DNA from 3 places in the Actinoplanes sp. NPDC051851 genome. Region 1 is predicted to be linked to each of the others. Evidence: riboswitches for the same ligand, from Rfam matches in the RefSeq annotation. Region 1 holds a riboswitch; each other region holds the start of a gene.

What was found. A riboswitch is a leader RNA that binds a small molecule or an ion and turns the genes downstream of it on or off. The one in region 1 is predicted to bind glycine.
Region 2: another riboswitch for glycine. It lies ahead of gcvP (aminomethyl-transferring glycine dehydrogenase); the one in region 1 lies ahead of gcvT (glycine cleavage system aminomethyltransferase GcvT).
Region 3: another riboswitch for glycine. It lies ahead of glyA (serine hydroxymethyltransferase); the one in region 1 lies ahead of gcvT (glycine cleavage system aminomethyltransferase GcvT).

The regions. Positions count from the first base shown of each region.
Region 1 is NZ_JBFAYF010000010.1:72,348-75,613, forward strand. It holds gene gcvH (glycine cleavage system protein GcvH) at 114-464, opposite strand; gene gcvT (glycine cleavage system aminomethyltransferase GcvT) at 464-1,528, opposite strand; glycine riboswitch at 1,658-1,755, opposite strand; gene AB0M08_RS12910 (hypothetical protein) at 1,795-1,977, shown strand; gene AB0M08_RS12915 (metalloregulator ArsR/SmtB family transcription factor) at 1,974-2,318, opposite strand; gene AB0M08_RS12920 (HAD-IC family P-type ATPase) at 2,396-3,266, shown strand, end outside.
Region 2 is NZ_JBFAYF010000102.1:4,570-7,835, forward strand. It holds gene gcvP (aminomethyl-transferring glycine dehydrogenase) at 1-1,265, opposite strand, end outside; glycine riboswitch at 1,344-1,427, opposite strand; gene mgrA (L-glyceraldehyde 3-phosphate reductase) at 1,482-2,483, shown strand; gene AB0M08_RS44835 (nucleotidyltransferase domain-containing protein) at 2,480-3,127, shown strand; gene AB0M08_RS44840 (hypothetical protein) at 3,140-3,266, opposite strand, start outside.
Region 3 is NZ_JBFAYF010000010.1:200,119-203,384, reverse strand. It holds gene AB0M08_RS13525 (amidohydrolase) at 1-854, opposite strand, end outside; gene AB0M08_RS13520 (TetR/AcrR family transcriptional regulator) at 1,001-1,594, shown strand; glycine riboswitch at 1,658-1,753, shown strand; gene glyA (serine hydroxymethyltransferase) at 1,890-3,188, shown strand.

The DNA.
Region 1 (3,266 bases):
GCTCCCCGCCTCCGGCGGCTACCGCCCACCGCCTGCTCCGGCCCCCGCCGCGATGGGTGGCTTCCCGGGTGGCGGGGCGCGCCGACTCGGCCCGCCCCGCCACCACACGGGGGCTAACCCGCGGTCAGGGCGGTGTACTCCTGCTCGGAGAGGGTGTCCGGCTCGCCGGTGACGCGGAGTTTGAAGAGCCAGCCGGCGCCGTGCGGGTCACTGTTGATCAGGCCCGGGTCGTCCTCGAGGGCCGGGTTGACCTCGACGACCTCGCCGTCGGCCGGGGCGTAGACGTCGCTGACCGACTTGGTGGACTCGATCTCGCCGGCCACGCCGCCCGCGGTCAGGACCCGGCCCACCTCGGGCAGGTCGACGAAGACGATGTCGCCGAGCGCGTCGGCGGCGTACGCGGTGATCCCGACCGTGACGATCTCGTCGCCGGTCAGCCACTCGTGCTCACGGGTGAAACGCATCAGGACTCCCGGCGGTAGAACGGCAGATCGACGATGGTGGCCTCCTCGTGGGTGCCACGGATGTCCACGAGGACCTTCCCACCCGTTTTATCCGCATGAGTCGCTACATATGCCATGGCGATCGGGTGACCCAGCGTCGGCGAGGGCGCCCCGCTGGTCACCGAGCCGATCGCCGCGCCGGTCTCCGGGTCGAGAATCGCGTACCCGGCCCGTGGGGCCCGGCGGCCGGCCGTCACCAGGCCGACGAGCTGCTTCTCGACACCGGCGGCGGCGACCGCCCGCAGGGCCTGCGCCCCGACGAAGTCCCGCTTGCCGAGCGCCACCACCCGGCCCAGTCCGGCGTGGAACGGCGTGACCGAGACCGACAACTCGTGGCCGTAGAGCGGCATGCCCGCCTCCAGGCGCAGCGTGTCCCGGCAGGCCAGACCGGCGGGACGGGCCCCGGCGGCGCTCGCCCACTCCCAGATCGTCGCGGCGTCCCCGGCGGCGCAGTAGATCTCGTACCCGTCCTCGCCGGTGTACCCGGTCCGCGCCAGCAGCACGTCCCGCCCGGCCAGCGACGCCTCGGTGATCCCGTAGTACGGCAGGTCCGGGAAGTCACCGACGACCGTACGCGCGGCCGGGCCCTGCACGGCGATCAGCGCGCCGTCCGACGGGTCGCCGATCGACACCGCGTATCCGCCGGAGTGCTCGCCGAGCATCGCGCGGACCTTACCCGTGTTCGCCGCGTTCGCCACCACCAGGAAACGATTCTCGGCGAGCCGGTAGACGACGAGATCGTCGAGCACACCGCCGTTCGTGTGGCAGAGCATCGTGTACCGGGCGCGGCCGACCGTCACCGCGGAGAGCCGGCCGACGAGCGCGTAGTCGAGGAACGCCGCGGCGTCCGTTCCGGCGACCTCGAGGCGTCCCATGTGGCTCAGGTCGAACAGGCCGGCTTCTCGCCGTACCGAGGAATGCTCTGCCACATCGGAGCCGTAGCGGACCGGCATGGCCCAGCCCGCGAAGGGGGTGAAGGAGGCGCCGAGGCGCTGATGGACGTCGTACAGGGCGGTGCGTCTCACGGGGGAGGCTCCTCGAATCGGTTTCCGGGCCTCCCTCGCTCTGTCATGGGGCCTGAGAGGTTCACCGTTCTTCCGAACGGCTTGCACCGTGGGCGCGGACTCCGAGGAGCCCGACTTTCCAGAGTCGCCTGAACCATTGCGGTACTGGGGCCTGAGAGATTCTGAGGAAGTAGTTGCTCCTTCGGCGCCCCGTTCACAGGAAACGGGGACTCTCCCGCAGCGGCAGTCGCGGCGATGTCTTCACTTGTGAAACGGGACCCTACCGCATGCCCACTCACCACGCCGCTGACCGGGCATTCGGCAGCCAGACGGTGCTGACGATGGCGAGCTGCATGGTGGCGTTCACACGCGCCACGGCCGGGGCGATCGCCACCCGGCACCTCGATCCGATCGCCGACGCCGATACCGGGCCCGGCCCTCTCCTCCGCCCGGAGACGATCGACCGCTAGGCCGGCTGGGCCGTGGGGCGTTCCGGGTCGATGTGGTCGGCGTGGTGCAGCGCCTGGGACAGCAGGCGCCGGACGTGCTCGTCGGCGGCCGAGTAGTACATGAACGTGCCCTGCCGCCGCGCCGTGACCAGGCGGGACATCCGCAGCTTGGCCAGGTGCTGACTGACCGCCGTCGGGGACGTCCCGGCGATCTCGGCCAGGCAGGCGACCGACGACTCACCCTGCAGCAGCGCCCAGAGCACCTTGATCCGCGTCGGGTCGGCGAGCAGCCGGAACGTCTCGGCGGCGAGGTCGACCTGCTCGTCGTCGGGCATGTCGAAGTCCGGTAACCGCTCGTGCATGCCGGCCAGCCTATCCCACCACCCTTCTGCATACGTACTTGCGTATCTACGTGTCTGCGCAGGTATGCTTCCGGCCCGTGACGATCTTCTCGCTACCGGAAGTTCGATGGGCCACCGCCGCGACCGCGCTCTTCGGGCTCGGACTCGCCGTCCAGCTGGGCGGCGGCCCGGCCGGGGTGTGGTGGGCCTGCTACCTGGCCTGCTACGCCGCGGGCGGCTGGGAACCGGGCCTGGCCGGACTGCGGGAACTCCGCGCCCGGCGTCTCGACGTCGACCTGCTGATGGTCACCGCCGCGATCGGGGCGGCGGCGATCGGCCAGGTCCTCGAAGGCGCCCTGCTGATCGTCATCTTCGCGACGTCCGGGGCACTCGAGGCGCTGGCGACCCGGCGTACCGAGGACTCGGTCCGGCGCCTGCTCGACCTGGCCCCGGAACGTGCGTCACGACTCATCACACCCACACCGTCGCCACCCGCACCACCGTCAGCCGCACCGTCTCCAGCCGCACCACCGTCAGCCGGCACAGAGCCAGCCGGCACAGAGCCAGTCGGCGCAGAGCCAGTCGGCGCAGAGCCAGTCGGCGCAGAGCCCGCCAGCGCTACGGCCGCCAGCGCTACGGCCGCCAGCGCTACGGCCACGGGCGCGGAGGCCACCGGCGCAGAGCCGTCCGGCGCAGAGCCGTCCGGCGCAGAGCCGTCCGGCGCAGAGCCGTCCGGCGCAGAGCCGTCCGGCGCAGAGGCCGCCGGGGAGGAGTTGGTCGACGCGGTCGATCTTCGCGTGGGCGATGTGATCGCGGTACGGCCGGGCGAGCGGATCGGCGGGGACGGCCACGTCGTGGCGGGCCGGAGCGAGGTCGATCAGGCGAGCATCACCGGGGAGCCGCTGCCGGTCGACAAGCAGCCCGGCGACGAGGTCTTCGCCGGAACGGTCAACGGCACCGGTAGCCTGC
Region 2 (3,266 bases), on a different contig from region 1:
TCCGTGGTGGTCTCGTCGGTGGAGATCGACACCCGGTCGGCGTCCACCAGCAGCAGGTCGACACCGGCCTCGGCGGCGGCGTCGACGATCGCGGCGGCCCGGCCCGGTACGACCGCGGTGACCGTGTCGAAGAACGCGCCGTGCGTGGTCGCGATCCCGGCGGCGGTCAGGCTGCCGGCCAGGGTGAGCGCGTGGCCGTGCACCCGCTTGGCGATCGCGCGCAGGCCGGCCGGGCCGTGGTAGACCGCGTACATGCTCGCCATCACCGCGAGCAGGACCTGCGCGGTGCAGATGTTGCTGGTCGCCTTCTCCCGGCGGATGTGCTGCTCGCGGGTCTGCAGGGCCAGACGGTACGCCGGCGCCCCGTCCGCGTCCTTGGAGACACCGACCAGGCGGCCGGGCAGCGAGCGCTCCAGACCGGCCCGGACCGCGAGGTACCCGGCGTGCGGGCCGCCGAAGCCGAGCGGGACCCCGAAGCGCTGGGTGGTCCCGGCCGCGACGTCCGCGCCGATCTCGCCCGGCGCGCGCAGCAGGGTCAGCGCGAGCAGGTCGGCGGCGACCGTGACCAGGGCGCCCTTCGCGTGCGCGGCCTCGACCAGGGCGGCGTGGTCACGGACCGCGCCGGAGGCGCCCGGGTACTGCAGGTGCAGGCCGAAGAACTCGTCCGGCAGGGCGTCGCCACGGTCCAGGTCGACGAGGACGACCTCGATGCCGAGCGGTTCGGCCCGCGTCCGGAGGACCGAGAGCGTCTGCGGGAAGGTGTCGGCGTCCACGGCGTACACCGAGGATTTCGACGTGGAAGCTCTCCTGGAGAGCGTCATCGCCTCGGCGACGGCGGTCGCCTCGTCCAGCATCGACGCGTTCGCGGTGGTCAGGCCGGTCAGGTCGGTGACCATGGTCTGGAAGTTGAGCAGCGCCTCGAGGCGGCCCTGGCTGATCTCCGGCTGGTACGGCGTGTAGGCGGTGTACCAGGCCGGGCTCTCCAGCACGTTCCGCTTGATCACCGCGGGCGTGTGCGTGCCGTAGTAGCCGAGCCCGATCATCGGGGTGGCCAGGACGTTCCGGTCGGCGATCGCGCGCAGCTCGGCGATCGTCTCCTCCTCCGAGGCGCCCTCGGGCAGGTCGAGACGCCCGTGGAAACGGATCGACTCGGGGATCGCGGCGTCCATCAGCTCGTCCAGCGACGCGTACCCGACGGTCTTGAGCATGGAGATCTGCTCGTCGGTCTGCGGGCCGATGTGGCGATGGGTGAACGGCGAGGTCATGGGCGACTCCAGGCTCCAGAAGGCTGACAAAGCAACCTCCCCCTCTGTCATACCCCGTGATGGGGTATTTCAGAGTCGCCTGCCCACGCGGTCCTTTTGCCTGAAAGTTTCCGGGGAGGATTTGCCTCTTCGGCGCCAACTGGTCTCTCCCGCGCGGGTATTGCCGGCAGCGACAAACCTACCAGCGCACCCCTCCATGATCGGCATGCCTAGGCTGTGGCTGTGACTTACTTCCCTGCGGATGAACGCTACGAGAAGATGACCTACCGCCGCGCCGGGCGCAGTGGCCTGCACCTGCCGGCCATCTCGCTCGGGCTGTGGCACAACTTCGGGGACACCCGGCCGATCGACCGGCAGGCCGCCATCGTGCGCCGCGCCTTCGACCTCGGCGTCACCCACTTCGACCTGGCCAACAACTACGGCCCGCCGCCCGGCAGCGCCGAGGAGAACTTCGGCCGGATCCTCGCGACCGACCTCAAGCACCACCGGGACGAGATCGTCATCTCCAGCAAGGCCGGCTACACCATGTGGCCGGGCCCGTACGGCGACTTCGGCTCCCGCAAGTACCTGATCTCGTCGCTGGACCAGTCGCTGAAGCGGCTCGGCGTCGACTACGTGGACATCTTCTACCACCACCGCCCCGACCCGGACACCCCGCTCGAGGAGACGATGGGCGCGCTCGACGCGATCGTCCGCTCCGGCAAGGCGCTCTACGTCGGCCTCTCCAACTACAGGTCGGAGCAGACCGCCGCGGCCGCCGCGATCCTGCGTGACCTGGGTACGCCGCTGCTGATCCACCAGCCGTCGTACTCGATCCTGAACCGCTGGACCGAGCACGACGGCCTGCTCGACACCCTGGAGCAGGCCGGCGCCGGGTGCATCGCGTTCAGCCCGCTGCAGCAGGGCCTGCTCACCGGCCGCTACCTGCAGGGCATCCCGGACGACTCGCGGATCCGGACCAGCGTCTTCCTCAACGAGGACGCCCTGGACGCGAAGACCCTGGGCCGTCTGCACGCGCTCAACGACATCGCCCAGCGGCGCGGCCAGTCGCTCGCCCAGATGGCGCTCGCCTGGGCGCTGCGCGACCCGCGGATGACCAGCCTGATCATCGGCGCGTCCAGCGTCGAGCAGCTGGAGGACAACATCGCCGCGCTGGACAACCTGCCGCTCTCGCAGGCCGAGCTGGACGACATCGACGGCACGGTGCTCGACCTGTGATCCTCTCCGTCGTGGTCGGTTCCCGCGCCTACGGACTCCAGGTCCCGGGTTCCGACCACGATCGGCGGGGCGTCTTCGCGGCGCCGACCCGGGCGTTCTGGAGCCTCGACAAGCCGCCCACGCACGTCGACGGCCCCCTGGAGGAGCAGTTCTCCTGGGAGGTCGAGCGGTTCTGCGTGCTCGCCGCCCAGGCCAACCCGACCGTCCTCGAGGTGCTCTGGTCGCCGATCGTCGAGGTGATCACCGCGGACGGTTCGGCGCTGGTCGACGCGCGCGCGGCGTTCCTCTCCCGCCGGGTGGCCGAGACCTACGGCAACTACGCCCGCGACCAGCTCGCCCGGGTGAACGCCCGCCGCGAGCGCACCGGCGAGACCAACCACAAGCAGGCCATGCACATGATCCGCCTGCTGCACGCGGGCGCCCACGTCCTGCGCACCGGCGAGATCCTGGTCGACGTCACCCCACTGCGCGACCGCCTCCTGGCGATCAAACACGGCGAAATCCCCTGGCCCGAGGTCACCGCGTGGGCGACCGCACTGCTCACGGACCTGGCCACCGCCGCTTCCACGACGGACCTGCCCGAACACCCCGACCGCTCCCGGATCGACGCCCTGCTGCACGACATCCGCGAACGAAACCTCTAGGCCCTTCGGCCGTCAGTCCGAGGTCCGGATCTGCTCCAGGTACGTCAGAGGCTTCTGGAGGTATTCCATGAGCTCCCGCAGCGCGTCCTTCTCCGCCGTGGTGATCACGACGTCCTCCTCCGACAGGGCACCGACAAGA
Region 3 (3,266 bases), 130 kb from region 1:
AGGAAGGCGTCCTGGCGTAGGTCGAGGTAGTCGGGGTGGGACTGGCGGAGTTCGAGGGTGGTGCCGGTGGCCAGGGCGGCGCCGTGGAAGCAGTTGTGGACCCGCCGTTTGAGGTCGGGCATCTGCTCGGCGGTGAGGGTGCGGAACTCGTACTCCAGGCGGGCGCGCTCGGGGATGATGTTGGACCGCCGGCCGCCCTCGGTGACGATGCCGGCGATCCGGAACTCGCCGGGGATCTGCTGGCGCAGCTGGCCGATCGCGACCTGGGCGACGACCGCCGCGTCGGCGGCGTTGACGCCGGTGTGGGGCGCGGCCGCGGCGTGCGCGGCCCGGCCGTGGAAGGTCGCCTCGAAGCGGCTGGACGTCTGCGAGCTGACCTTGACGTCGACGACGTCGACGCCGGGGGCGGGGTGCACCATCATCGCGACGGTGACGTCGTCGAAGGCGCCGTGGTCGAGCATCAGCACCTTGCCGGCGCCGGTCTCCTCGGCGGGGGTGCCGATCAGCTTGACCCGGATGCCCAGCTCGTCGGCGACCGCGGCGAGGGCGATCGCGGCACCGGCGCCGGCCGCGCAGATGACGTTGTGGCCGCAGGCGTGGCCGATCTCGGGCAGCGCGTCGTACTCGGCGCAGACGCCGACGGTCAGGTCGCCGGCGCCGTAGGTGGCGGTCAGCGCGGTCGGCAGGTCGCCGACCCCGTGCTCGACGGCGAAGCCGGCGTCGCGCATCAGGGCGGCGAGCTTGGCCGAGGACGCGAACTCCTCGAACGCGGTCTCCGGTTCGGCGTGCAGGCTGTGGCTCAGCGCCACCAGACGGTCGCGCCACCGGTCGGCAACGGTCCAGGCGAGGGTCATCCAGAACTCCTAAGGAAACGAGGCGTTTCCGAGGCTAGCGTCAGGAAGACGATTTGAAAAGACTCTTCAGCGCTGAAGGAAACGGATAGTTTCCTTGAGGTTCGGCCGGGACCGGTGGTCGGCGCCACACCTGAAAGGATGGGGTGGTGACCGAACAGACCGGCGTCCGCCGTCCGCGCCTCTCGCCCGAGGAGGCACGTGAGCGCATCCTCACCGCGGCCGGTGAGATCCTCGACGCCTCGGGGTACGCCGCCACGACGATGGAGGAGATCGCGGCCCGGGCGGGGATGGCCAAGAAGTCCGTCTACCGCTGGTGGCCGAACCGGATCGTCCTGATCGCCGATCTCCTCGCCCGGCGCAGCACCGTGCACACCGTGCCGGACCAGGGCGACACCCGGGCCGAACTGCTGGAGCTGATCGACACCATCGCCGGCTACACCGCCGGGGCCGACGGCGGGCAACTGCGGCTGCTGCTCGGGTCCATCGACGACGACCCCGAGACCGAGCGCACCATCCTGGCCCGGATCATCGAGCCGCGCCGGGCGCTGGCCCGTACCGTGGTGCAACGCGGCATCGCCCGCGGTGACCTGCCCGCCGACATCGACGTCGACCTTCTCCTGGATCTGTGGAACGGCCTGCTGACCTACCGCTCCGGGTACCGCCGCGCTCCCGTGCTGCGGTCCACGGTGCAGCAGCTGGTCGAGCTGGCCCTGGCCGGGCACACCCCCCGGCTGCGCTGACGATCTTGACCGGCGGGCCCGGTCCGGCTAGCTTTCCTGACCACAACTCAAGACATTCGCCGCAACCCCGTAGCGGGAGAGCCCTCGCCACCCGAGCGAGGCGCCGAAGGAGCAACTTCTCCCTCAGAATCTCTCAGGCACCCGTACCGCAACGGTCTGGCGACTCTGGAAAGTCGGTACGCCCAGGATGCCCCGGGCGTGCCGCGCCCAAGGTGCAAGCCGCCGCGGCGGTGAACCTCTCAGGCCCCATGACAGAGCGAGGGAGGCCCCGACCACGACCGAGGAGCCTTCCGCGTTGAGCACCCGTTTCCCCCATGACCACGAGCGCCCGGCCGGTGGCGCGCTCGCCGTCGACGACCCCGAGATCCACGCCGCGATCGCCGCCGAGCTGGGCCGGCAGCGCGACACCCTGGAGATGATCGCCAGCGAGAACTTCGCCCCGGCGGCCGTCCTGGAGGCACAGGGCTCCGTGCTGACCAACAAGTACGCCGAAGGCTATCCGGGCCGCCGCTACTACGGCGGTTGCGAGCACGTGGACGTCGTCGAGCGGCTGGCGATCGAGCGGGTCTCGGCGCTCTTCGGCGCGGCGTACGCGAACGTGCAGCCGCACTCGGGGGCGAGCGCGAACGCGGCCGCGATGGCCGCCCTGCTCAGCCCCGGCGACACCATCCTCGGCCTGGACCTGGCCCACGGCGGGCACCTCACCCACGGCATGCGGGTCAACTTCTCGGGGAAGCTGTACCGGCCGGTGGCCTACCGGGTGTCGCCGGAGACCGGCCGCGTCGACATGGCGGAGGTCCGGAGCATGGCTCACGAGCACCGGCCGAAAATGATCATCGCGGGCTGGTCGGCGTACCCTCGGAAGCTCGATTTTCCGGCCTTCCGGGAGATCGCCGACGAGGTCGGCGCGCTCCTGCTGGTCGACATGGCGCACTTCGCCGGGCTGGTCGCGGCCGGTCTGCACCCCAACCCGGTGCCGTACGCCGACGTGGTCACCACCACCACCCACAAGACCCTCGGCGGCCCGCGCGGCGGGGTCGTCCTGTCCCGGCGCACCGACCTGGCCAAGAAGATCGACAGTGCGGTCTTCCCCGGTCAGCAGGGCGGTCCGCTGGAACACGTGATCGCGGCGAAGGCGGTGGCCTTCCGGATCGCGGCCACCGCGGACTTCGCCGACCGGCAGCGCCGCACCCTGGCCGGGGCGCGGATCCTCGCCGAGCGGCTCACCGCCCCCGACGCGACGGCGGCCGGGATCGACGTGCTGACCGGCGGCACCGACGTCCACCTCGTCCTGGCCGACCTGCGCCGCTCCGAGCTGGACGGCAGGCAGGCCGAGGACCGGCTGCACCACATCGGGATCACGGTGAACCGCAACGCCGTGCCGTTCGACCCGCGCCCGCCGATGGTCACCTCCGGCCTGCGGATCGGCACCCCGGCGCTGGCCACGCGCGGCTTCGGCCCGGCGGCGTTCACCGAGGTCGCCGACGTGATCGCGGCGGCGCTGCGGCCCGGCTTCGACGAGGCGGCGGCGGGCACGCTGCGCGACCGGGTCGCGGCCCTGGCCGCCGCACACCCCCTCTACCCGCGACTCTGACCGACGCGGTCCGCCCGGACGTGCTCCGGGCGGGCCGCTGGCGGCGTACGGGAGAAAGCTCTTGATCATCTGCCGGAT